DNA from 3 places in the Klebsiella africana genome. Region 2 is predicted to be linked to each of the others. Evidence: predicted binding sites of a transcription regulator. Region 2 holds the regulator's gene; each other region holds the start of a gene.

The links. Region 2 encodes ArgR, which controls arginine synthesis, uptake and breakdown. Its sites were predicted from a motif close to ANTGAATAAAAATACANT; they were not measured.
Region 1: argC (N-acetyl-gamma-glutamyl-phosphate reductase) is a predicted target of ArgR. The motif match lies at 6,184-6,201, and genes of this name have one in related genera.
Region 3: argA (amino-acid N-acetyltransferase) is a predicted target of ArgR. The motif match lies at 2,764-2,781, and genes of this name have one in related genera.

Annotation. Positions count from the first base shown of each region.
Region 1 is NZ_CP084874.1:5,085,541-5,093,652, forward strand. Features, by position in the region: gene fabR (HTH-type transcriptional repressor FabR) at 1-121, opposite strand, end outside; gene sthA (Si-specific NAD(P)(+) transhydrogenase) at 318-1,718, shown strand; gene oxyR (DNA-binding transcriptional regulator OxyR) at 1,701-2,618, opposite strand; gene argH (argininosuccinate lyase) at 2,876-4,249, opposite strand; gene argB (acetylglutamate kinase) at 4,348-5,124, opposite strand; gene argC (N-acetyl-gamma-glutamyl-phosphate reductase) at 5,131-6,135, opposite strand; gene argE (acetylornithine deacetylase) at 6,249-7,400, shown strand; gene ppc (phosphoenolpyruvate carboxylase) at 7,659-8,112, shown strand, end outside.
Region 2 is NZ_CP084874.1:496,409-504,520, forward strand. Features, by position in the region: gene aaeB (p-hydroxybenzoic acid efflux pump subunit AaeB) at 1-1,642, shown strand, start outside; gene LGL98_RS02390 (barstar family protein) at 1,722-1,997, shown strand; gene LGL98_RS02395 (alpha/beta hydrolase) at 2,313-3,335, shown strand; gene yhcN-B (DUF1471 family stress response protein YhcN-B) at 3,446-3,712, opposite strand; gene yhcN (peroxide/acid stress response protein YhcN) at 3,811-4,074, opposite strand; gene argR (transcriptional regulator ArgR) at 4,453-4,923, opposite strand; gene mdh (malate dehydrogenase) at 5,338-6,276, shown strand; gene LGL98_RS02420 (GntR family transcriptional regulator) at 6,408-7,037, shown strand; gene LGL98_RS02425 (GntR family transcriptional regulator) at 7,024-7,689, shown strand; gene LGL98_RS02430 (SLC13 family permease) at 7,901-8,112, shown strand, end outside.
Region 3 is NZ_CP084874.1:912,416-920,527, reverse strand. Features, by position in the region: gene LGL98_RS04520 (L-threonine kinase) at 1-235, shown strand, start outside; gene cobD (threonine-phosphate decarboxylase CobD) at 239-1,315, opposite strand; gene amiC (N-acetylmuramoyl-L-alanine amidase AmiC) at 1,333-2,586, opposite strand; gene argA (amino-acid N-acetyltransferase) at 2,814-4,145, shown strand; gene LGL98_RS04500 (hypothetical protein) at 4,375-4,695, shown strand; gene LGL98_RS04495 (hypothetical protein) at 4,763-5,083, shown strand; gene recD (exodeoxyribonuclease V subunit alpha) at 5,142-6,986, opposite strand; gene recB (exodeoxyribonuclease V subunit beta) at 6,983-8,112, opposite strand, start outside.

The DNA.
Region 1 (8,112 bases), 650 kb from region 2:
CCCGCGCCACTTCACGCAAGCTCAGGCTGGCGAAACTCCGCTCAGCGCTAAGTTGGCTGAATGCCGCTTCCACCAGCGAACGGCGGGTTTTTTCTTTTTGTTGTGCTCTTACGCCCATCACGATGTATGAATCCTTCCAATAGCCCTGCTGGCACTATACCAGAGATTAAAACTAATCGGTTTGCCCTGGATTGTGAATGATTGTTTACGAGCCGTTTCTGCTTTTATGCTGCAAAAAAGCACAACGATAATTGGGTTAAAGCGCAGCGAATGTTATCATCGTGTTTATTTTATGTATAAAACAGGTGAGTAATGCCATGTCACACTCTTGGGATTATGATGCAATAGTGATTGGTTCCGGTCCTGGCGGGGAAGGCGCCGCCATGGGACTGGTGAAACAGGGAGCACGCGTTGCCGTCATCGAGCGCTACCATAATGTCGGCGGCGGTTGCACCCACTGGGGTACCATCCCGTCGAAAGCCCTCCGCCATGCCGTCAGCCGTATTATCGAGTTTAACCAAAACCCCCTCTACAGCGACCACTCCCGCCTTCTTCGCTCTTCTTTCGCCGACATCCTTAACCATGCCGACAGCGTCATCAACCAGCAGACTCATATGCGCCAGGGATTCTATGAGCGCAACCACTGTGAAATTCTGCAGGGCAATGCCCACTTCGTGGATGAGCATACCCTGGCGCTGGAGTGCCATGATGGCACGGTCGAAACAGTGACCGCGGAGAAATTCGTTATCGCCTGCGGATCTCGCCCCTACCATCCGGCGGATGTCGATTTCCACCACCCGCGCATCTATGACAGTGATTCGATTCTCAGCCTGCAGCATGAGCCGCGCCATGTGATCATTTACGGCGCCGGGGTGATCGGTTGTGAATATGCGTCGATCTTCCGCGGCATGGAGGTGAAAGTCGATCTGATCAACACCCGCGATCGTCTGCTGGCCTTCCTCGATCAGGAGATGTCAGACTCGCTCTCTTATCACTTCTGGAACAGCGGCGTGGTCATTCGCCATAACGAGGAGTATGAGAAAATTGAGGGGGTGGATGACGGGGTGATCATGCACCTGAAGTCCGGCAAAAAGCTGAAGGCCGATTGCCTGCTGTACGCCAACGGCCGCACCGGCAATACCGACACTCTGGCGCTGGAAAATATCGGTCTGCAGACCGACAGTCGCGGTCAGCTGAAGGTTAACAGCATGTACCAGACCGCCCTCCCGCACATCTATGCGGTTGGCGATGTCATCGGCTATCCAAGCCTGGCTTCTGCCGCTTACGATCAAGGACGCATCGCCGCCCAGGCGCTGGTAAAAGGCGAAGCCTCAGCGCATCTGATTGAAGATATCCCGACCGGGATTTACACCATTCCGGAAATCAGCTCCGTCGGGAAAACCGAGCAACAGCTGACGGCGATGAAAGTGCCATATGAGGTGGGCCGCGCCCAGTTTAAACACCTGGCGCGGGCGCAAATCGTCGGTATGAGCGTTGGTACGCTGAAGATCCTGTTCCATCGGGAAACCAAGGAGATCCTTGGCATTCACTGCTTTGGCGAGCGCGCGGCCGAAATTATTCATATCGGCCAGGCGATCATGGAGCAGAAAGGCGGTGGCAACACCATTGAGTACTTCGTCAACACCACCTTTAACTACCCGACCATGGCGGAAGCGTACCGGGTCGCCGCGCTGAACGGCTTAAACCGCCTGTTTTAACGCCTTGTCGAAATGGCCATCCATCGTACCGCGGATGGCCTCCGCCAGATGTTCATAGCGGCTGCGCAGCGGTGAGCCCGGACGATAAACCAGACCGATGGTGCGTCTTGGCTCTGGCTTAATGCACGGCAGGTAGACCACGCCATCGCGTTTCCTTTCCTGTGGCACCGCCAGCGCCGGCAGCAGGGTAATACCGCTGCCTGCCGCCACCATATTGCGCAGCGTTTCCAGGCTGGTCGCGCGGAAGTGGGTATCCTCATCCGCCCCCGCTTCAAAGCAGAAGCCCATCGCCTGATCGCGCAGGCAGTGGCCATCCTCCAGCATCAGCAGCTTTTCACCGGCCAGATCCGACATCGGCACCCGGTCGCGGTTCGCCCACGGATGATCTTCATAGATAGCCAGCATCATCGGCTCATCGAACAGCGGCACCTCGATAAAGGCCTCGCTCTCTTTGACCAGCGCCAGGATGGCGCAGTCGAGCTTACCGCTGTCGAGCTGAGCCAGCAGCTGATGGGTCTGCGCTTCGTGCAGATACATTTCCAGCTTCGGGAAGGTTTGATGCAGCATCGGAATGATGTGCGGTAGCAGGTACGGGCCAATTGTCGGGATCAGGCCGATATGCAGCGGCCCGGACATGGTTTCCCCTTGTTGGCTTGCCATCTCCTTGAGCACTTTTACTTCGCGTAACACGGTACGCGCCTGATCCACCAGCAACAGCCCCGCCTGGGTAAACAGAACCTTACGGCTGGTGCGCTCCAGCAGCATGACGCCAAGCTCATCCTCCAGCTTGCGGATCTGTCCGCTGAGCGTCGGTTGGCTCACATGGCATGAGTCAGCCGCCCGCCGAAAGTGGCGGTGTTCGGCGAGCGCTACCAGGTATTCAAGATCGCGAATATTCATTATTCATCCTCCATCGCCACGATAGTCCATGGCGATAGATAGCATAGCAACGAACGATTATCCCTATCAAGTTTTCTGTTCAATAATACGCCCATAAAGACGGTCAACCTGTGAAAACCACTGGCCCGTCACACTGTTTCTCTACCCGAACAACTAAAGCCAACGTGAACTTTTGCGGACCTTGCGTCCGCTTTTTTTTGCATAAAAAACCCGGCGTCGCTGGGCTCGGCCGGGTTCGGGAAGGGGATGCCAGAAGATTAGCTCAAGCGAGCCTTCGCCTCGTTGATAGCCTGCGCTACCTGCTGCGGCGAGACGCCGCCTTTCGCTGCGCGTTTCTCGAGGCAGGACTGCAGGGACAGAATCGGGTACACATCGTCTGCAATAACCGGACTAAATTTCTGCAGATCGGCCAGGGCCAGCGCTTCCAGCGGTTTCCCTTGCGCAATGGCTTCCACCACCGCCTCACCAACAATATGGTGCGCCTCGCGGAACGGAACGCCTTTCGCCACCAGATAATCCGCCAGCTCAGTGGCATTGGCATAGCCCTGCTGCGCCGCTTCCGCACAGCGCGGACGTTTTACCTGAATGCCGTCCAGCACCAGGGCCGCCATATGCAGGCAGTCGAGCCAGGTATCCAGGGCGTCGAAAAGCCCCTCTTTATCTTCCTGCATGTCTTTGTTGTAGGCCAGCGGCAGGCCTTTCAGGGTCATCATCATGCCGGTCAGCGCACCCTGCACGCGGCCGCATTTGCCACGAATTAATTCCAGCGCGTCCGGGTTTTTCTTCTGCGGCATCAGCGAGGAGCCGGAGGTCACGCGATCAGAAAGCTCGACGAAGTTCGCCTCGCCGGAGTTGAAGAAAATCAGATCTTCCGCAAAGCGCGACAGATGTACCATGCCGATAGACGCATGGGAAAGCAGCTCCAGCACATGGTCGCGATCGGAAACGCTGTCGAGGCTGTTGCGGGTGGCAGAGGCAAAGCCCAGCCAGCCGGCCAGCTGCTCGCGGTCGATTTCATACGCCGTCCCCGCCAGCGCGCCGCAGCCCAGCGGGCTGACGTCGAGGCGCTTCAGCGCGTCCTGCAGACGGCTTTCGTCGCGCGCCAGCATTTCCACGTAGGCCAGACACCAGTGCGCGAACGTCACCGGCTGGGCGCGCTGCAGGTGGGTGTACCCCGGCATCACCGCGTCCTGATTCTGCTGGGCGGTCTCCACCAGCGCGCTCTGCAGCTGGCGATTGGCCGACAGCAGTTCGACAATGGTATCTTTACACCACAGTTTAAGATCGGTGGCGACCTGGTCGTTACGGCTGCGGCCGGTATGCAGTTTCTTGCCCAGCTGGCCCACTTTATCGATCAGTTTACCTTCCACCCAGCTGTGAATATCTTCGGCATCGCTGGCGAGAATTTGCTGCGGATTAGCGCGCACCTCTTCCAGCAGCACGTTCAGCGCCTCTTCCAGCTGCTGCTGTTCAGCGGCACTCAGAACGCCGACCGTTACCAGCGCTTTCGACCAGGCGACAGAGCCAACGATATCCTGCTCCGCCAGACGATAGTCGAAGCGCAACGAGTCGTTGAACTGTTTGAACCGTTGATCTGCTGCCTGTGTAAAACGCCCGCCCCAAAGTGCCATAACTTGCTTCCTTTATTCGTTAGTTCTGCCGGCGGCGTTGTGCCTCCCGGCCTACAGTCTGTAAGCCCGGCAGACAACGCGCCGCCGGGCATGAAATCTTAAGCCAGAATACGTGTGCCGATCGGCGTGCCGTTAAATAACGCCGGTAGCTGCTCGGCGTGACGCCAGGAGGCGATATCGACCGGACGGCCCAGGGCACGTGCGGCGTCGAGGGCCGCATTCACTTTCACAATCATGCCGTCGGTGATAATCCCCTGCTCGATCAGCTGTTCCGCTTTCTCGGCGGTCATCTCGGCAATACGCTGCCCTTTACCATCGAGGATACCGCTAACGTCAGACAACAGGATAAGATCCGCCCCCAGGGTGGCAGCCAGCGCCGTCGCCGCCTGGTCAGCATTGACGTTCATCAGCTGGCCCTCGTCGGTCACCCCGATAGAGCTCACCACCGGCAGGTAACCGCCGGCCAGCAAGGTATTGATCAGCGTCGGGGAGCCCGGCTGCGCCAGCCCGACATGGCCCAGCTCAGCATCCAGCTGCGTCACCTTCACGCTATCGCCATCGCCGAGGAACAGGCCGACAGAGGCCAGACCGTGCTTTTTCGCCCACGCCAGCAGCGTCTTGTTGGCGGTACCCGCCAGCGCGCCGGTGATGATGTCTATTTGCTCAGCCGGCGTAACGCGCAGACCATTTTTCTTCTGTACCGGCAGGTTAAGCTGTTTCATCAGCTCATCCACCACGCAGCCGCCGCCATGGACGATAATCAGCGGACGCTGATGCGCTTCACGGTAGTTAACCAGTGCGGTAAACAGGCGCTCCAGCGCTTCTTCGCTATCGAGTAAAACGCCGCCGAGTTTGATAATTAATGGGTTCATCATCACACCTTAAATAAGAGACTGCGTCTCAGCGAAGCCGAAACGAATATTCGCGCACTGCACCGCCTGCGCTGCGGCGCCTTTCAGCAGGTTATCTTCAGCCGCGACGACGATAAGATGGTCGTCCTGCACGGCAAAACCGATATCACAGAATGGCAGACCCTCGACGCTTTTCAATGCGGGTACGCCTTTATCATATAAACGTACCAGCGGTTTATCGGCGTAAGCCTGCTGGTAAACCGCCGCGATCTGCGCATGGCCAACGCCCGGCTTCAGGCGGCAGGTAATGGTTTCCAGGATGCCACGCTTAAAATTACCCAAGTGCGGGGTAAAAATTACCTTTGCCCCGAGGTGGCTGGCAATCTCCGGCTGATGGCGATGGTTAAATATGCCGTACGGCTGCAAGCTAACTTCACAGAAGCTGTTGCCGATCGCGGCCTTACGACCCGCGCCGCTCACCCCGCTGGTAGCGTTGATTACCGGCCACTGGTTCAGATCCAGCAGACTGGCATCAATCAGCGGCTTCAGCGACAGCTGCGCCGCCGTCGGGTAGCAGCCTGGCACTGCGATTAACTGCGCGTCTTTAAGCGCATCCGCGCTCCACTCCGCCAGACCATACACCGCCTGTTTGAGCAGGTCGGGATGCTGATGAGTGAAACCGTAATATTTTTCGTAGAACGCCCCATCGTTAACGCGGAAGGCACCGGAGAGATCGAACACCACGCAGCCGGCAGCAAGGAACTGCGGCGCCAGATCGTGACTCACTTCGTGCGCGGTGGCGAGAAACACCACGTCCACGCCAGCGCTGAATTCGCTGATATCGGACATCGGCTGCAGCGGCATATCGACAATGCCTTTGAGCTGCGGATGCAGGTCGGAAATTAATTTTCCCGCATCATTGCTTTGCGCGGAGACCGTTAAAGCGGTTATGTTCATATGCGGATGACGATTGATATAGGTCACCAGCTCTGCGCCGGCATAACCACTGGCACCCACAATCAGCGTATTTAACATTGGAAGCGCATCTCCTTACATTCGATGGGTTTTCTTACGCTCAACGATATTGTATTTTTATTCACAATAAATGCATGAATATTGATACTATCACGACCCAAGGTGTGTCAACAATGAAAAACAATTTACCGCCCTTTATCGAGATTTACCGCGCGTTGATCGCCACACCGTCCATCAGCGCGACCGAAGAGGCTCTCGATCAAAGCAATGAGTCTTTAATCAATTTGCTGGCAGGCTGGTTCCGCGATCTCGGCTTCAATGTTGAGGTACAGCCGGTGCCGGATACGCGCCATAAATTCAACCTGCTGGCCAGCACCGGACACGGCGCCGGCGGCCTGCTGCTCGCCGGGCATACCGATACCGTGCCGTTCGATGATGGCCGCTGGACGCGCGACCCGTTCACCCTCACCGAACACGATAACAAGCTCTACGGCCTCGGCACGGCCGATATGAAAGGCTTCTTCGCCTTTATTCTCGACGCCCTGCGCGATGTCGACGTCACCACACTAAAAAAGCCGCTGTATATTTTGGCCACCGCCGACGAAGAGACCAGCATGGCCGGCGCGCGCTATTTTGCCGAAACCACCCGGCTGCGCCCGGACTGTGCCATCATCGGCGAGCCCACCTCCCTGCAGCCGATCCGCGCCCACAAAGGCCATATGTCCAACGCGATCCGTATTCAGGGCCAGTCCGGCCACTCCAGCGATCCGGCGCGCGGGATCAACGCCATTGAGCTGATGCACGACGCCATCGGCCGCATTATGCAGCTGCGCGATCTGCTAAAGGAGCGCTACCACTTCGAGGCGTTTACGGTCCCTTACCCAACCCTCAACCTGGGCGCTATCCATGGCGGCGATGCCTCAAACCGTATCTGCGCCTGCTGTGAACTGCATATGGATATCCGCCCGCTGCCGGGGATGACCCTTAACGATCTTAATGGTCTGTTGGGCGAGGCGCTGGCCCCGGTCAGCGAACGCTGGCCGGGCCGCCTGACGGTCTCAGAGCTGCATCCGCCGATCCCTGGCTACGAGTGCCCGCCGGACCATAAGCTGGTGCAGGTGGTTGAGAAACTGCTTGGCGCCCAGACCGATGTGGTGAACTACTGCACCGAAGCGCCGTTTATCCAGACGCTGTGTCCGACGCTGGTGCTCGGCCCGGGATCCATCAATCAGGCCCATCAGCCTGACGAGTATCTGGAGACGCGCTTTATCAAGCCGACCCGGGAGCTGATTAGCCAGGTGGTCCACCACTTCTGCTGGCACTAAAATCGCCCTCTTTTTCCGCCCCGCTCTCCCGGGGCGGAACGGTGACGATCGTCACATTTCCATAAGCGATGCTTATCCAGCGACCCCTGAATTAAATTTCGCAAATTACGGCGATTTACTCGTTTGCTGAAGCGATTTCGCAGTAATTGACGTGGGGGTATTTACGTGGCTTTATAAAAGACGGGTTGCTTATCCGTTGCTCACGTTCCAGCGCAGCGGATATAACAAAATAAAATGAGATGGGGTGTCTGGGGTAACATGAACGAACAATATTCCGCATTGCGTAGTAATGTCAGTATGCTCGGCAAGGTGCTGGGCGATACCATCAAGGATGCATTGGGAGAAAATATTCTTGATCGTGTCGAAACTATCCGTAAGTTGTCCAAATCTTCACGCGCCGGCAACGAAGCTAACCGCCAGGAGCTGCTGACCACGCTGCAGAATTTGTCTAACGACGAACTGCTGCCGGTGGCCCGTGCCTTCAGCCAGTTTCTGAATCTGGCCAACACCGCTGAGCAGTACCACAGCATTTCGGCCAATGGCGAAGCGGCCAGCAATCCGGAAGTCATTGCGCGTACCCTGAGAAAGCTCAAAGACCAACCCAATCTCAACGAAGAGACCATCAAACAAGCGGTGGAATCTCTGTCTCTGGAGCTGGTGTTGACCGCCCACCCGACCGAGATCACCCGCCGGACGCTAATCCATAAAATGG
Region 2 (8,112 bases):
CTCCTCGCTGGTCAAGGTCGAGAACTCCTATGCCTGGGGGCTGGCCGGGTACACCGCGCTGATTATCATTATCACTATCCATACTGATCCGATGCTGGCGCCGCAGTTTGCCGTTGAGCGCTGCAGCGAAATTGTTATCGGTATTGTTAGCGCCATCGTCGCTGACCTACTGTTCTCTCCGCGTTCGATTAAAAAAGAGATCGACCTTGAGCTGGATAACCTGCTGATTGCGCAATATAAGCTGATGCAGCTATGCGTTGCGCATGGCGACAAAGAGGAAGTGGATCAGGCCTGGGGAGCACTGGTGCGTCGCACTGCGGCCCTGGAAGGCATGCGTAGTAACCTGATTATGGAATCTTCACGCTGGGCGAAGGCGAATCAGCGTCTGAAAGCCATCAATACCCTTTCGTTAACGCTTATTACCCAGGCTTGTGAAACCTACCTGATCCAGAACTCGCGCCCGGAAATGGTGACGGATGATTACCGCGAACTGTTCGCCGAGCCGGTTGAGACGGTTCAGGATGTCCACCAGCAGCTGAAGCGTATGCGCCGGTTCCTGACCTGGAAAGGCGAGCATAATACGCCAGTCACGATCTATAGCTGGGTGGGTGCCGCTACGCGCTATTTATTACTTAAGCGTGGCGTGGTCGGCAACACCAAGATCAGCCGCATCGAAGAGGGCGTATTGCGTGGCGAAACGGTGGTCAAAGTAGAGTCCGCCGAACGTCATCACGCGATGGTAAACTTCTGGCGCACCTCCGTCTCCTGTATTCTCGGGACGCTGTTCTGGCTGTGGACGGGCTGGACTTCAGGCAGCGGCGCGATGGTAATGATTGCCGTGGTTACCGCGCTGGCCATGCGTCTGCCGAATCCCCGAATGGTGGCGATAGATTTCCTCTACGGCACCCTGGCGGCGTTACCGCTGGGCACCTTGTACTTCCTGGTGATCATGCCGGCGACGCAGCAGAGCATGCTGCTGCTCTGCATTAGCCTGGCGGCGATGGCGTTCTTTATCGGGATAGAAGTGCAGAAAAGGCGTCTCGGATCGTTGGGGGCGCTGGCGAGCACCATTAACATTCTGGTGCTGGATAATCCGATGCAGTTCCAGTTCAGTCAGTTCCTCGACAGCGCGCTGGGGCAGATTGTCGGTTGTTTTCTTGCCCTGATGGTCATTCTCATTGTCAGGGATAACTCACGGGCCAGAACCGGTCGGGTGCTGTTGAACCAGTTTGTCTCGGCGGCGGTTTCTTCGCTGACCACCAACTCGGCGCGTCGCAAAGAGAATCATCTGCCCGCACTCTATCAGCAGCTGTTTTTATTGCTCAATAAATTTCCTGGCGATGTCGCTCGCTTCCGTTTGGCACTGACGTTGATTATCGCCCATCAGCGCCTGCGTGATGCGCCCGTTCCGGTAAATGACGATCTGTCGGCGTTCCATCGACAGTTACGCCGTACTGCGGATCATGTGATTTCCGCCGGCAGCGATGATAAGCGTCGGCGCTATTTCACTCAGCTGCTGGCTGAGCTTGACGTCTACCAGGAGAAGCTACGGGTTTGGGAGGCCTCGCCGCAGGTGACCGAACCGGTGCGGCGACTGGTGGAGATGCTGCACAAATACCAGCATGCGCTGACCAGCAGTTAACCCGTAAACCGACGCTCAGGCGTCGGTTTTTTTATCGCTATACTTAACGGCGACAGGAATAGAATACGGGAGGGCTGCCATGACCACCTATACGTTTGATTTTGACGAAATTGCCGAACAGCAGGATTTCTATCGCGAGTTTTCACGAACCTTCGCACTGGCTCACGATAAGGTGAATAATCTCGATGCGCTGTGGGATGCGGTGACCGGTGGGATGTTGCCGTTACCGTTGGACATTGAATTTATTCATTTAAATGACAAGCAGCGTCGGCGTTTTGGCGCACTGATTTTATTATTTGATGAAGCAGAGGAAGAGCTGGAGGGGGAGTTGCGCTTTAACGCCAGACAGCGATAAAAAGTCGAACCGTTTTGCCGGTAAACATCGTATTGACGTTCTGGGGGAAGGCGCCATTATCCCCATATTTATAGACCCAGGGCAGCGAACGTGGTGGTGAGGCGCTGTCGTTCGTGGTCAGCGTTTAACGAAAAGGTATTGGCCCCTTAATTCTGCGCAATACGTTAAAGGGAACTGCATTTTTATCTAAAAAGCTGATGGATTTGATGCAAAAAGCGCATTATTCACCGTTATTTTTCGGTAATACACTGCCTGAACCATGAATGCATATTTTATTTGATCTGCGTTTTGCAGGTCTTATCCAGGACGCCAACCATGAAAACCCTTCCTTTTATACTGACCAGTGGCCTGATGCTGGGCTCCATTGCGGCGACGACTTACGCCGCGGAACTCCCCGGTTACGCTGATGGCGCGCAGATTATGCGCGTAGATCATACCCGTGGCCGTATTGATACCTTCAATGGCGTGGTTTACAGCCAGATTAAAAATGCGGTTTCCGTTCGTCAGATGCATATGTCTTTGCTGGTGCCGCGAAACCACGATCTGAAGCCCGCCATTGTTTACTTCCCTGGCGGTGGATTCACCAGCGCGGCATGGGATAAATTTATCGAAATGCGCATGGCGCTGGCGCAAGCCGGGTTTGTCGTCGCAGCAGCAGAATACCGCACTGTGCCAGACACGTTTCCGGCACCGGTTGTCGATGGCAAAGCGGCTATCCGCTATCTGCGCGCGCACGCAGCGGAATATGGCATTGATCCTAAACGTATCGGCGTGCTGGGCGATTCTGCAGGCGGCTATATGGCGCAGATGATGGCGTTAACTCAGAGTGAGAAAAGCTGGGAACAGGGCGATTTTCTCGACCAGTCCTCTGCGGTTCAGGCGGCAGTGACGCTATACGGCATCTCTAACCTGTTGAATATAGGTGAAGGCTTCCCACCTGAGATTCAGAAAGTGCACGCCTCGCCTGCCGTGACGGAAGCGCTCCTGGTGCATGGCAGTGCATTTCGCAACTGGCCTGGCGCTACGATTGGCAGCGACAGACAAAAAGCACTCAATGCCAGCCCGATGGGGCATATTGCCCGTAACGAACCGCCGATTTTGATTATGCATGGCAGCGCTGACTCTCTGGTGTCACCCGTACAAAGCGCCCAGCTTTATAAGGCATTAATAGCGAAAGATAATAAGGCAGAGTATGTGCTGATCGAAGGCGCTGAACATGGTGATGATAGCTGGTATCAGAAGCCGGTTATCGACCGGGTCGTTAACTGGTTTAAAGCGACACTCGGCGCACCGCTACATACTGCCGATAGGTCGAAAGATAAAGATGCCAACCTGTAACTCGTTGTTCCGTTGTGGAAACGGAACGCGTTATCTGACCAGGTTTTGCGATAAGCAAAAAAAAGCCCCCGACAGGCGGGGGCAAGTCGTCGAAATAAGACGACGAGGGTTTATTTGTACAGCTCAGCGGTGGCGTGCCAGCTATCGCCGGTACGTGCTTCAATAATACGGTAGCTGCTGGCGCCTTCTTTCTCGGCTTTAGCCGCCAGTTCCTGACGCATGTCCATTGGCGCACTGCCTACCTGGGAAACGGAGATGGTACCCATGGATTGCAGATTTTGGGCTTGCTCTGCGTTCACTTGCTGAACAGCCGCGCTGGCACCGAAAGAGAGAAGGGAAGCCAGGCCAAGGGATGCGATGATCATTGCGCGTTTCATAATCTTTACTCCAGTCTTTGTTTTGCCGCGGCAGGGCGATGTATGAGGCCGGGCCGCGGTAGAGAATTTTTGTCAGGTTAACCGTTGACGTCTAAAACTTATTTATACAGCTCAGCAGTGGCATGCCAGTGGTCGCCAGTGCGGGCTTCGATAATCCGGTAAGAAGAAGCCCCTTCTTCCTGCGCTTTTTTGTTCAGCATTTCATGCATATCCATCGGGGAGGATGCTACCGCGCCGACGGAAACCGTGCCGATAGCCTCGCGGCCCTGGGCCTGCTCGCTGTTGATAATATCAGCGGCGAAAGCGCCAAATGACACGACAGAAAGGATACTGAGAGCAGCTACAGCGGTTTTGATTTTCATGATGTTCACCTCGTCGAATCTTTTTGTTGGGGGTCTTTGTTTCGTGACCCTCATCACAAAACCAAGTATACACTAATCACCAAAAATATTAATACCATGCTAATTGTTTTGTGCGTTAATAGTTACAATGGATTGCGCTTTTTATAACGGATAAGAATTAAAAATGACATGTTAGCGACAGCGATAAGATTTATTTCTAATAAAATCATATAGGTATTCGAATTTGATCTTTTGTGCGTTTTACGCTTTTCCCGTTAGTAAAAGAACGTATAGGCATCGTAAATGACACTAATTGTTAAATAGTTGTTGTCGTAGGAGAGGGGGAGAGAGGCAAAAAGGAGGGGAAGTCGCCCTCTGACGATAGCCAGAGGGGAATACTCAGAGTTCCTGCTCGAACAGAACCAGAATGGCGTCGTGCAGATCTTTCACCGTAAAACCGCGCGCCGGGGTGGTAAAGATGGTGTCATCCCCGGCGATGCTGCCGAGAATACCTTCCGCCTTGCCCAGCGAGTCGAGTAGACGCGCGATCAGCTGTGCGGCACCGGGGCTGGTATGAATCACCACTACGGCATCGTTATAGTCGATATCCAGCACTAAATTCTTCAGCGGGCTGGAGGTGGTCGGTACACCAAGCTCGGCAGGCAGGCAATAGACCATTTCCATTTTGGCGTTACGGGTACGCACCGCGCCAAATTTGGTGAGCATGCGGGAGACCTTCGATTGGTTGATATTCTCGAAGCCCTCTTCCTGCAGCGCCTGGACGATCTCTCCCTGCGAGCTGAATTTCTCTTCTTTAAGTAGCGCTTTGAACGCTTTAACCAGTTCTTCTTGTTTTGCCGAACTTCGCATAAGTCACCCAGATTATGGTGGTAAAATCAACATCATTATGCATAACCATGAATTTTTATGCAAATAATCCGCGAAAGGATAGGTCAATAATGTTATGAAGGGGGCATATTTTAGCAAAAAAAACGTATAAGGAACATGTTCTCATCACAACGCTTAAAGCCATGTAAAAGTAAATGAAATGTTATTGAGTTGGTGTTGTTTTGCGCAACTGGCTGGGTGTATTGTAACCAATAGTCGATCCGGTACTTCGCTTTGCTGGATGGTCAGTCAGGAAGCATAAAGTGCGCCGCTGTTCTATTGCTACGCACAATAATGCATTCTTCAGCCATAATCATTGTAATTGTTCATCTTGTGAATTAAGGTCCAGGCGACGGAATAACGAAAGACTAAATTAACCATAATAAGGAGTTTAGGATGAAAGTTGCAGTCCTTGGCGCCGCCGGTGGTATCGGCCAGGCGCTTGCCCTACTACTTAAGACCCAACTGCCTTCAGGTTCAGAGCTCTCGTTGTACGACATCGCTCCGGTTACGCCGGGCGTGGCGGTAGATCTAAGTCATATCCCCACAGATGTAAAAATTAAAGGATTTTCCGGTGAAGATGCTACCCCGGCGCTGGAAGGCGCGGATGTGGTGCTGATCTCCGCGGGCGTGGCGCGTAAGCCCGGCATGGATCGTTCCGACCTGTTTAATGTGAACGCGGGTATCGTTAAGAACCTCGTGCAGCAGATTGCCAAAACCTGCCCGCAGGCCTGCATCGGCATTATCACCAACCCGGTGAATACCACCGTGGCCATCGCCGCTGAAGTACTGAAAAAAGCCGGCGTGTACGATAAAAACAAGCTGTTCGGCGTCACCACGCTGGACATTATCCGCTCCAATACCTTTGTGGCGGAGCTGAAAGGTAAATCGGCAACCGAGGTGGAAGTCCCGGTCATTGGTGGTCACTCCGGGGTGACTATTCTGCCATTACTGTCGCAGATCCCCGGCGTTAGTTTTAGCGATCAGGAAGTGGCCGACCTCACTAAACGTATTCAGAACGCCGGTACCGAAGTCGTGGAAGCGAAAGCAGGTGGCGGATCGGCAACGTTGTCGATGGGGCAGGCGGCTGCCCGTTTTGGTCTCTCTCTGGTACGTGCGATGAAGGGAGAAAAGGGCGTGGTGGAGTGCGCCTACGTGGAAGGCGACGGCCACTATGCGCGTTTCTTCTCCCAGCCGCTGCTGCTGGGAAAAAATGGTGTAGAAGAGCGTCAGTCTATCGGCAAACTTAGCGCCTTTGAACAGCAGGCGCTGGAAGGTATGCTGGACACCCTGAAGAAAGATATCGCCCTCGGCGAAGACTTCGTTAACAAGTAACCTCGCACGTTCAAAAAAGCCGGAACCGTTGTTCCGGCTTTTTATTACCTCACTTTTCGCCTCAATGCGCCAGCCGTCGGGCAAATCTGCTAAAATCCCCGGCGTTTTAAGCCACCAGCCATGAGGACAGCGTGAAAAAGATCGAAAGAAAACAGACCCGGGACCAAATCGCGCAGATGATTCGCTACCAGATCCTTTCCGGTGCGATGAAGGCTGGGGATGAGCTGACGCAAGAGAGCATCGCGGAACAGCTGGGACTTTCACGTATGCCGGTTAGGGAAGCGCTGCAATCTCTTGAGCAGGAAGGGTTTCTGGTGCGCTTGCCTAACCGGCATATGCAGGTCTCCACATTGGCCGTTGAGGATGTGAGCCATATTTTTCGCGTTATCGCGGTGATGGCCGCCGAACTGTTTGCCCTCGTGCCGGCGAATCAGGGGGAAGTGCTGCGTGCGCGAGCCCAGGAGCTGGCGCGTCCGGGAGAGAATACGCGCGAACTGGCGTTCCATCAGCTGCTGATTTCCTATCTTGATAATCGCTATCTGGCGAAGGCGTATCAGCAATTTTTGGATGGTTATATTTCTTATGTCATTCTGTATCTGAAAGAGAATGGCCAGGAATCGGCTCTGATACTGAGCGAACTGGCCAGCGCCATCGGCAATGGCGAAGGCGGAAAAATTGCCCAGACAACGCAGCGTTATTTCCTTATGCTTGCGGAAATTATGCGTCAACATATGAAGGATTGGGAAAGTGCAGAAGCCTAAATTAGGGAAAATTAAGCTTCTTTCCGCGAAGGAGCAGGTGGCGGCAGTTTTGCGTAAAGCGATCCTGTCGCGGGATTTAGTGGAAGGGCAGGAGATTACCCTTGAAGGGATTGCCCGACTGGTAGGCGTTTCCAGCATGCCGGTACGCGAAGCGTTTCAGATTTTAGCCGCCGATGGTCTGATTCAAGTGCGGCCGAATAAAGGCGCGGTGGTGCTGGGGATTAATGAGCAGACCATCCGCGAACATTATGAAATTCGCGCCGTACTGGAAAGTGAAGCCGTGGCGAAAGCTTCTCGTCCAGGAACTGATATTTCACGTATCGCTCAGGTTCACTATGCCGCAGAGAAGGCGCTGGCAGAAAATAATTCTGCTGAATATTCCGACCTGAACCAGGCTTTCCATATGGAGATCTGGAGCGCAGCGGGAAATGAAAAAATGAAGATGCTGCTCTGCAACATGTGGAACGGCCTGTCGATGGGACATAAGGTCACCGAAGAAGAGTATGCCGTTATCTCTATTCGCGAACATAAAGCGATTTTACAAGCGCTTGAGCAGCATAACGAAGCGCTGGCCCGCCAGCGAATGCATGAACACATTATCCGCTCGATGGAAAATATGCTCACTCGATATCTGCCCGATCCCAGCACCTGACGGGTTCCTCCGCCAGCGATAGGCTGGCCTTTCTTACATTTATCTGCACTATTAGTTACTTTTCGTGACGATCAGCACAGGATCTTGATGCAGATCTCATTGCGCGATCATTCCGCAAAAACGCATTGACTTACTTTTTGCATGGGAATAATTTCTCCTTCGTCAATATTGGATACAATATCATATATCATTGATAGGAAGAATTATAAGTATGGAACCGATTACCATCACCCTATGTTTGCTGGTGTTCGCTATCGTCATGTTTGTCTGGGAGAAGGTGCCACTGGCAGTGACTTCCATGGTGGTTTGTGTGGCGTTAGTGCTCACCGGTGTATTGAATCTCAAGCAGGCGTTTGCCGGTTTTATCGACAGCAACGTCATTCTTTTTGTCGCCATGTTCATCGTTGGCGGGGCGTTATTTGA
Region 3 (8,112 bases), 420 kb from region 2:
CAGCCAGCAGCTGTTGCCTAAGCCGGGATTTGACGTACTGCTGGACCTGGTGGAAAACGCAGGGCTCTATGGCCTCAACGTCGCGCACAGCGGCAGCGTCGTCGGCCTGCTGCTGGACCGCCGTCGTCATGACGTCGAATTTCTGCAATGGCGGCTGGCAGACAGCGACATCGCCGCCCACTGGCCGCAGCAGCATCTGTTGGCGATGGTGCCCGGGGGCGTCACCCTGCAGTAGGCCTCAGGCCAGCGCCCGGCGCAGCGCCGCCAGCAGCTGGTCGTTTTCCTCGGCGCTGCGGATCGCCACCCGGAAATAGCGGCTATCCAGCCCCGGGTAGTTGGCGCAGCTGCGGATCAGCACGTGCTGGCGCAGCATGGCATATTGCAGGTCAAGATCGGGTCTGTCGCAGCGCAAGAACAGGTAGTTAGCACGCCCGGGCCACACGGTCAGCCCGGCCATCTCCTGCAGCTGCGCATAGAAACGCGCTCCCTCCTCCTGCAGCCACTGCCAGGTGGCCCGCTGATACGCCCGATCCTGGAGAATAATTTCCCCGGCCAGGGCGGCATAGGCATTAATGGACCACGGCATTTGTCGCTCGCGCAGTCGGGCCACTGCCTGCGCGTCAGCGTTGAGCAGATAGCCGAGACGCAGCCCCGGAATAGCATAAAATTTGGTCAGCGAGCGCAGAACCCAGACGTGCGGGTACTGCGCCAGCAGGGGAATAAATCCCGGCTGGTCGGGCATAAAATCAAGAAAGGCCTCATCGAGGATCAGGCTGATATTCAGGGCCCGGCAGCGCTGCGCAATGGCTTCCAGCAGGCCCCGCTCCGGCAGCAGGCCGGTGGGGTTGTTCGGGGTGCAAAGAAACAGGCAGTCCAGCGCCGGAGTCAGGGCATCGAGGATGGCGTCAGTCAGCTGCCAGCCATCGCACTCCCGCAGGGCATACTCCACCACCTCGCAGTCCACCGTCTGCAGCGCCCGCCGGTACTCCGCAAAACCGGGAATGACGATCATCGCCCGCCGCGGCTTAAGACCGTGAGCGAGGGTGAAGATCGATTCAGTTTCGCCGTTGCCGGCGAGGATATGCGCCGCCGGTAGCTGATGGTGGGCAGCCAGCGCCAGGTGCAGCTGCTGATACTCGACGTCAGGGTAGCGTTCGGCGCAGCCTGGATTGTCAACGATCGCCTGTCTGAGCGAGGCAGGCATCCCCAGCGGATTGATGTTGGCGCTAAAATCCAGCAGCTCGCCGGGGGCTATGCCCAGCAGGGCGGCGGCCTCGCGGATGTTACCGCCATGGGCGCTTTTCAGTAAGGCCATGTCCCTTTCCTGTGTGGTTATCCGCGGCGGGCCAGCGTCGCGCCGTCGGCGAAGTAGGCTTTAATCCCGGCGAGGATCGACTCGGCCACCTCCTGCTGGAATTTGGCTGTTTTCAGTTTCCGCTCTTCTTCCACGTTACTGATAAACGCCGTCTCCACCAGAATGGAGGGGATATCAGGCGCCTTCAGCACCGCAAAGCCCGCCTGCTCTACCCGATTCTTGTGCAGATTATTGATGTTGCCCATTTTCTCCAGCACCGCCTTGCCAAATTTGAGGCTGTCGGCGATGGTGAGGGACTGCACCATATCGAACATGGTGTGGTCGACGTAGCGGTCACCGCTCTTGCTGACCCCACCGATCAGATCGGAGGCGTTCTGCGTCTGGGCGAGATATTTTGCCGCGGTACTGGTGGCCCCCTTGGTGGAGAGGGCAAACACCGAAGAGCCGCTGGGCTGGCGGCTGGTAAAGGCGTCGGCGTGAATCGACACGAACAGGTCGGCGCGCTGCTTCTGCGCCTTGGCGACACGCACTTTCAACGGGATAAACACGTCTTCGTTGCGGGTCATATAGGCCTTCATATTGCCTTCTTTGTCGATCAGCGCCCGCAGGCGACGGGCGATCTGTAGCACCACATCTTTTTCGCGGGTGCGATACTTCCCCACGGCGCCGGAGTCTTCGCCGCCGTGCCCGGGATCGAGCATGATGACAATCGGTCGGTCGCGCCCGGCTTTGCCCGGCTGCGGCCCGCTTTGCGCCGGCGGCACCTGCCGCTCCAGATCGCCTTTGTTGTAATCCTCGAGCAGCGCCAGCAGCGGATCCTGAACATCGGTGGCGTTGGAGGGATAGAGATCCATCACCAGACGCTCTTTAAAGCCGGCCACCGGCGCGAGGGCAAACAGCTGCGGCTTAACATTCTGCTTGAGTTCGAAGACCATGCGCACGGTTTGCGGATCAAACTGGCCCACGCGGGCGGACTTAATAAAGGGATCGTCAGCGCGGATCTGCCCTCCCATGCCCTTCAGTACCGAGTTCAGGTTAACCCCCTCCAGATCGACCACTACTCGTTCCGGATTACTGAGGGCAAACTGCCGGTATTTCAGCACATGATTCGATTCCACCGTAACGCGGGTATAGGTCGATGCTGGCCAGACGCGAACAGCGACCACCCGCGCGGCGGCGGCCAGCCCGACAGGGCTCACGCTCATTAACCACATGGCGCCCGCCCCCTGCAATAAACGGCGACGGCTTAATCCAGAGTTGTTTCCCGACATGCCACTCCCAAGCAATAAAAACGCATTTATACCCAAAACAAACAGATTGACCAGAAACTTTAACGAAAGGCATATAACCTGTCATCTATAAAAGGGTAAACATTCATTGACACCCTGCGCCGGGTCACATGTTTTTCGTGACTTAGCCTAAAATTGGGGCTTGCGTTTAACAGCAAAACAGAATAAAAATACAATAATTACGAATAATCATGCATTGAGGGTTTGTCATGGTGAAGGAACGTCGCACTGAACTGGTAGAAGGATTCCGCCATTCTGTTCCCTATATTAATGCCCATCGGGGAAAAACGTTTGTCATCATGCTGGGCGGCGAAGCCATTGAGCATGAAAATTTCTCAAATATTGTCAATGACATAGGATTATTGCATAGCCTGGGCATTCGCCTGGTGGTGGTCTATGGCGCCCGCCCGCAGATTGACGCTAACCTCGCCGAGCACCATCACGAGCCGGTCTATCACAAGCAGACGCGAGTGACTGACGCCAAAACGCTCGAGCTGGTTAAGCAGGCGGCGGGGATGCTGCAGCTGGAGATCACCGCCCGCCTGTCGATGAGCCTCAACAACACCCCGTTGCAGGGAGCCCATATCAACGTCGTCAGCGGCAACTTTATCATTGCCCAACCGCTAGGCGTCGATGACGGCGTCGATTATTGTCACAGCGGACGCATTCGCCGCATTGACGAAGAGGCGATTCATCGTCAGCTCGATAGCGGCGCCATTGTCCTGATGGGGCCGGTCGCGGTGTCGGTCACCGGCGAGAGCTTTAACCTGACTTCGGAAGAGATCGCTACCCAGCTGGCCATCAAGCTGAAGGCGGAGAAGATGATCGGCTTCTGTTCGTCGCAAGGGGTTTACAACCAGGCCGGGGAAATTGTCTCCGAATTGTTCCCTAATGAAGCGCAGGCCCGCGTCGAAGAGCTGGAAGCAGACGAAGACTACAACTCCGGCACCGTGCGCTTCCTGCGCGGGGCGGTGAAGGCCTGCCGCAGCGGCGTACGGCGCTGCCACCTGATCAGCTATCAGGAAAATGGCGCGCTGCTGCAGGAGCTGTTTTCACGCGACGGCATCGGCACTCAGATCGTCATGGAGAGCGCGGAGCAGATCCGTCGGGCGACCATCAATGATATCGGCGGTATTCTTGAGCTGATAAGCCCGCTCGAGCAGCAGGGCATCCTGGTACGCCGTTCCCGCGAACAGCTGGAGATGGAGATCGACAAATTCACCATTATTCAGCGCGATAATACCACTATCGCTTGCGCCGCCCTCTATCCTTTCCCGGAAGAGAAGATCGGCGAAATGGCCTGCGTGGCGGTGCATCCGGATTACCGGAGCTCGTCGCGGGGAGAGGTGCTGCTGGAGCGTATTGCCGCTCAGGCCAGGCAGATGGGGCTGAGCAAGCTGTTCGTGTTAACCACCCGCAGTATCCACTGGTTCCAGGAGCGCGGCTTCACGCCGGTAGATATTGACCTGCTGCCGGAGAGTAAAAAGCAAATGTATAACTATCAGCGCCGGTCGAAGGTGCTGATGGCCGACCTCGCTTAAGTTCATCTCCTCTTTACCTAACGGCCCGGGATAGCGCGACACTTATCGCTTTATCCTGGGCCAGTCTCCACCCTGTTCGCGTCGGCGCTTATCTGCGACACGCGGGCTAAATTCCTGGTTTCCGCGCAGGCCATTCCTTTCCCGCTGGCTCACCGATATGCTATTGGCTGTCGACAGGATGTCGACTGGCGCCACGGCCACCCCCCGCCCTGCAAGGATCGCTGAAAGAATGGAAACCAAACCGAACTGGCTGGTCAGACATATCAACCTCATTACCGCCGCGGTCGCCCTCTATCCGTGGTTGCTGTTGATTTTGCTGCTCTGGGATAACCAGCGTCATCCTCAGCATGGCTATGCCGCGCTCGGCGCCGCCATCGCGATATTATTTCTGCTGGCCCTGACATCCGGCATTAATTTCCTCATCTCCTCGCTGGTGATTTTTTGTGCCCGCTGTTCCACCCCACCGCTGGCCAGCGGCGCGGCAATGCGCTTTTTCGCGATGAATTCAATATCACTATGGTGGCTCGTACTGCTGGCCATATGGCCTTAAGGGCCCCACCGTCATGATGATTCAGGTGAAAAACACGATAAATATTTCATTACGCTAAGGACAGATAATGACGACGAAAAAACAGCCCAACTGGGTGATCAGAAACATCAAAAACATCGTGCTGGTCATCTCCCTCTATCCCTGGGCACTGTTGCTGATAACGATGATGGCGGGTAGCGGAGGCCCCTCATCCGGCGCCATGGCGGCCGGGCTGATGGTGGTGTTGCTGTTCATCGTCATGTCGATAGCCAATCTGCTAATTTCACTGGCTATTATCGTTATTGCCGATCTCTCAACGACATCACTCCCCATGCGCTATGGGTGGTATTTTTTGGCCATGAACTCGATATCGGCGCTCTGGCTTATCCCCCTGTTCTTCAGTTACTGATTTTTCCGCCAGTCCGGGCAACGGCTGCAGCATTTTCCCATCGCCCGGACCCGGCGTCTCAGGGGGCTTCGCGCCCGGCGAAAATCTCCGCCAGGCCGCTGCGCCGCTCGGTGCGCGTCACAATGGCCTGGGAGAGCACCTGCTCGTCGGCATAGAGCGACAATCGCTTCTTCGCGCGGGTGATCGCCGTGTAGACCAGTTCGCGGGTCACCAGCGGGACGCTGCGCGCCGGCAGGATCAGCGCCGCATGTTCGAACTCCGAGCCCTGCGATTTATGCACGGTCATCGCCCAGGCGGTATCATGCTCCGGCAGACGGCTCGGCTGCACCGACTTGATGGCGCCGTCGGGCATCAGGAACCACACCCGCAGCTCGCCGTTGCGCTCCAGCGCTATGCCGATATCGCCGTTAAACAGCCCCAGCGCGCTATCGTTGCGCGATATCATGATCGGTCGGCCGTCATACCAGCGGGAGTGGCGCGGCAGGGCGATCGCCCGCTGGCGGTTGAGCCGCTGCTCCAGCCGCTCATTGACGCCGCTCACGCCGTACGGCCCTTCGCGCAGCGCGCATAGCAGCTGGAATTCGCTGAAAGCGGCCAGCATGGCCTGCGGTTCGGCCCGCTCGCGGCGCAGCTGCAGGTAGCGTTCATAGCCCTGCTGAGCCGCGCCGAGCATGGCTTCGTACTCTTCAGTCGTGCTGAGGGGATGAAGCGCGATATCGTCAAACGGCTGGCGCAGCGTGGCCTTCACCTCCGCGCGCGCGCCAGCGTTCACCGCCCGCGCCAGGCTCCCGATGCCGGAGTGACTGCCGAAGCGATAGCTCTTTTGCAACAGGCACAAACTGTCTCTCAGCGCGCCCGCGATAGCCCCCTCGCCCGCCGGTACCGGCGAACCGGTCAGCCGGGTCAGCTCCTGCGCCCGCGCGGCGGTATAGCCCGAACTCGCCCAGGCGCAGATATCCCCCAACACCGCTCCCGCTTCCACGGAGGCCAGCTGGTCGCGATCGCCGAGGAAGATCACCCGCCCGTGGGCCGGCAGCGCGTCGATGAGCCGCGACATCATCGGTAGGTCAATCATCGAGGCCTCATCCACCACCAGCACGTCCAGATGCAGCGGGTTGCCGGCGTGATAGCGCATCCGCTGGCTGCCGGGCTGGGCGCCCAGCAGACGATGCAGCGTGCTGGCCTCGGTGGGTATTAACGCTTTCTGCGCGTCGGTTAGCGGCAGCTTTCTTAATGCCGCGCCCAGCGATTCGGTCAGGCGCGCCGCCGCTTTCCCCGTCGGTGCCGCCAGGCGAATACGACAGCGCGGGCTGTCTTCGATCTGAATCAGTGCCGCCAGAAGCTTAGCCACGGTGGTGGTCTTCCCGGTCCCGGGACCGCCGGAGATCACCGAGATACGGCGGGTCAGCGCCACCGCCGCGGCCACTTTTTGCCAGTCGGTTTCGCCGGTGGCAGGGAACAGGGCATTCAGGGTTGACGCCAGCCGGGCTTCATCCATCTCCAGCACCCGGTTGGCTTCATTGAAGAAGCGGGCGACGGTCAGCTCGTTGCGCCACATCCGGTTCAGATAGAGCCGGTCGCCGCACAAAATCATCGGCGCCGGAGCATCGCCGCAGCTCACCGCCGACGAAGCGAGCAGTAGCCCGGGCCAGTCCTCCGGCGCGCCAGCTTCGGCCAGCAACCGATCGCGGATCTCCCCCGCTTTACCGCTCAGCGCCTCGTCACCGCTCAACCGCGAGAGCGGCAGGCAGACGTGCCCCTCGCCGGCATCGCGGCTCAGCAAGGCCGCCGCCAGCTTAACCGCTGGCGGGTCGTTTTGCGCCACCATCAGGGCAAACTGGACGTCCAATGGCCGCAGCAGATGCTGCTCCACCGCCGCCAGCAGTAGTTGTTCGAAAGTCATGAGGCCTCCTCCTGAGTTTCTCCGGCAAAAAGCTGATCCAGACCGTCAATCAGCGGTCTCACCGGCCGGGTGGTGAAGATCCCCTGCCCCCCCTCCTGCCCGTCCATGCCGCGCAGGAAAAGATAAATCACGCCGCCGAAGTGGCGGTCATAGTCATAATCGGCCAGCCGGTGGCGCAGATAGCGGTGCAGCGCCAGGCTATACAGCTGATACTGTAGATCGTAGCGGTGGGCACGCATCGCCTGCTCCATCGCCGGCCGGGTATAGGCCTCGCGATCTTCCCCCAGCCAGTTGGATTTGTAATCCAGCAGGTAATAGCGGCCTTCGTGGCGGAAGACCAGATCGATAAAGCCCTTCAGCATGCCGCGCACCTGGCGGAAATCCAGCGGCGGCGTGTCGGCGGAAAGGGGATCGTACTGGCGGATAAGCGCGTCAAGGCGCTCCGCCGTCAGCAGCTGGGCGATGGGCAGGTAAAACGCCATCTCCACCTGTTTATCCCGCGCCGCAAGCTGATTGAGCGCGATATCCGGCCCCGGCAGGCGGGTCTTCAGCACGCCGCCCAGCCAGTCGGTCAGCACCGGCGCCCACTGCGCGTCAAACCCGCTCAGCTGCAGCTTCTCCGCCATCCATCCGTCCGGCACCGGCTGGGTGAAGTCCAGCTCCTCAAACAAGCTGTGCAGGAAGGTCCCCGGCGCGGCGCCGCGCGGGAACTGGTGCGGAGTCAACTGCGGCTCTTCCACCACTTCACCGACGCCGGCGGCATCGACATCCAGACGCGGCAGCAGATCCTGCCCGCCGCTGAAACCATGCTGCTGCAGCCCGGAGTAGCTGGTCACCCGCCAGTCGTCGGCGATACGGCGCTGTAGCTCACGCGCCGACAGCGGGGGGATGGTCGCCGCGGGCGCCTGCCACGGGGTGAGATCCAGCTCGCCCGGTCTCTGTAATGCAATATCGCCATGACAGAAGTCTGCCAGCTGCGCGGTCAGCCCGGCGGCGTCCATGGCTTCGCCCGCCTGTAACAGCCGCCCCAGCGCGCTGAGGTGGAAATCGCTGTTGCCGGATTTCCGGCTACTGAGCGGCGCCACGCCGAGGCTGCAGTGCCAGACCGCGCGGGTCAGGGCGACGT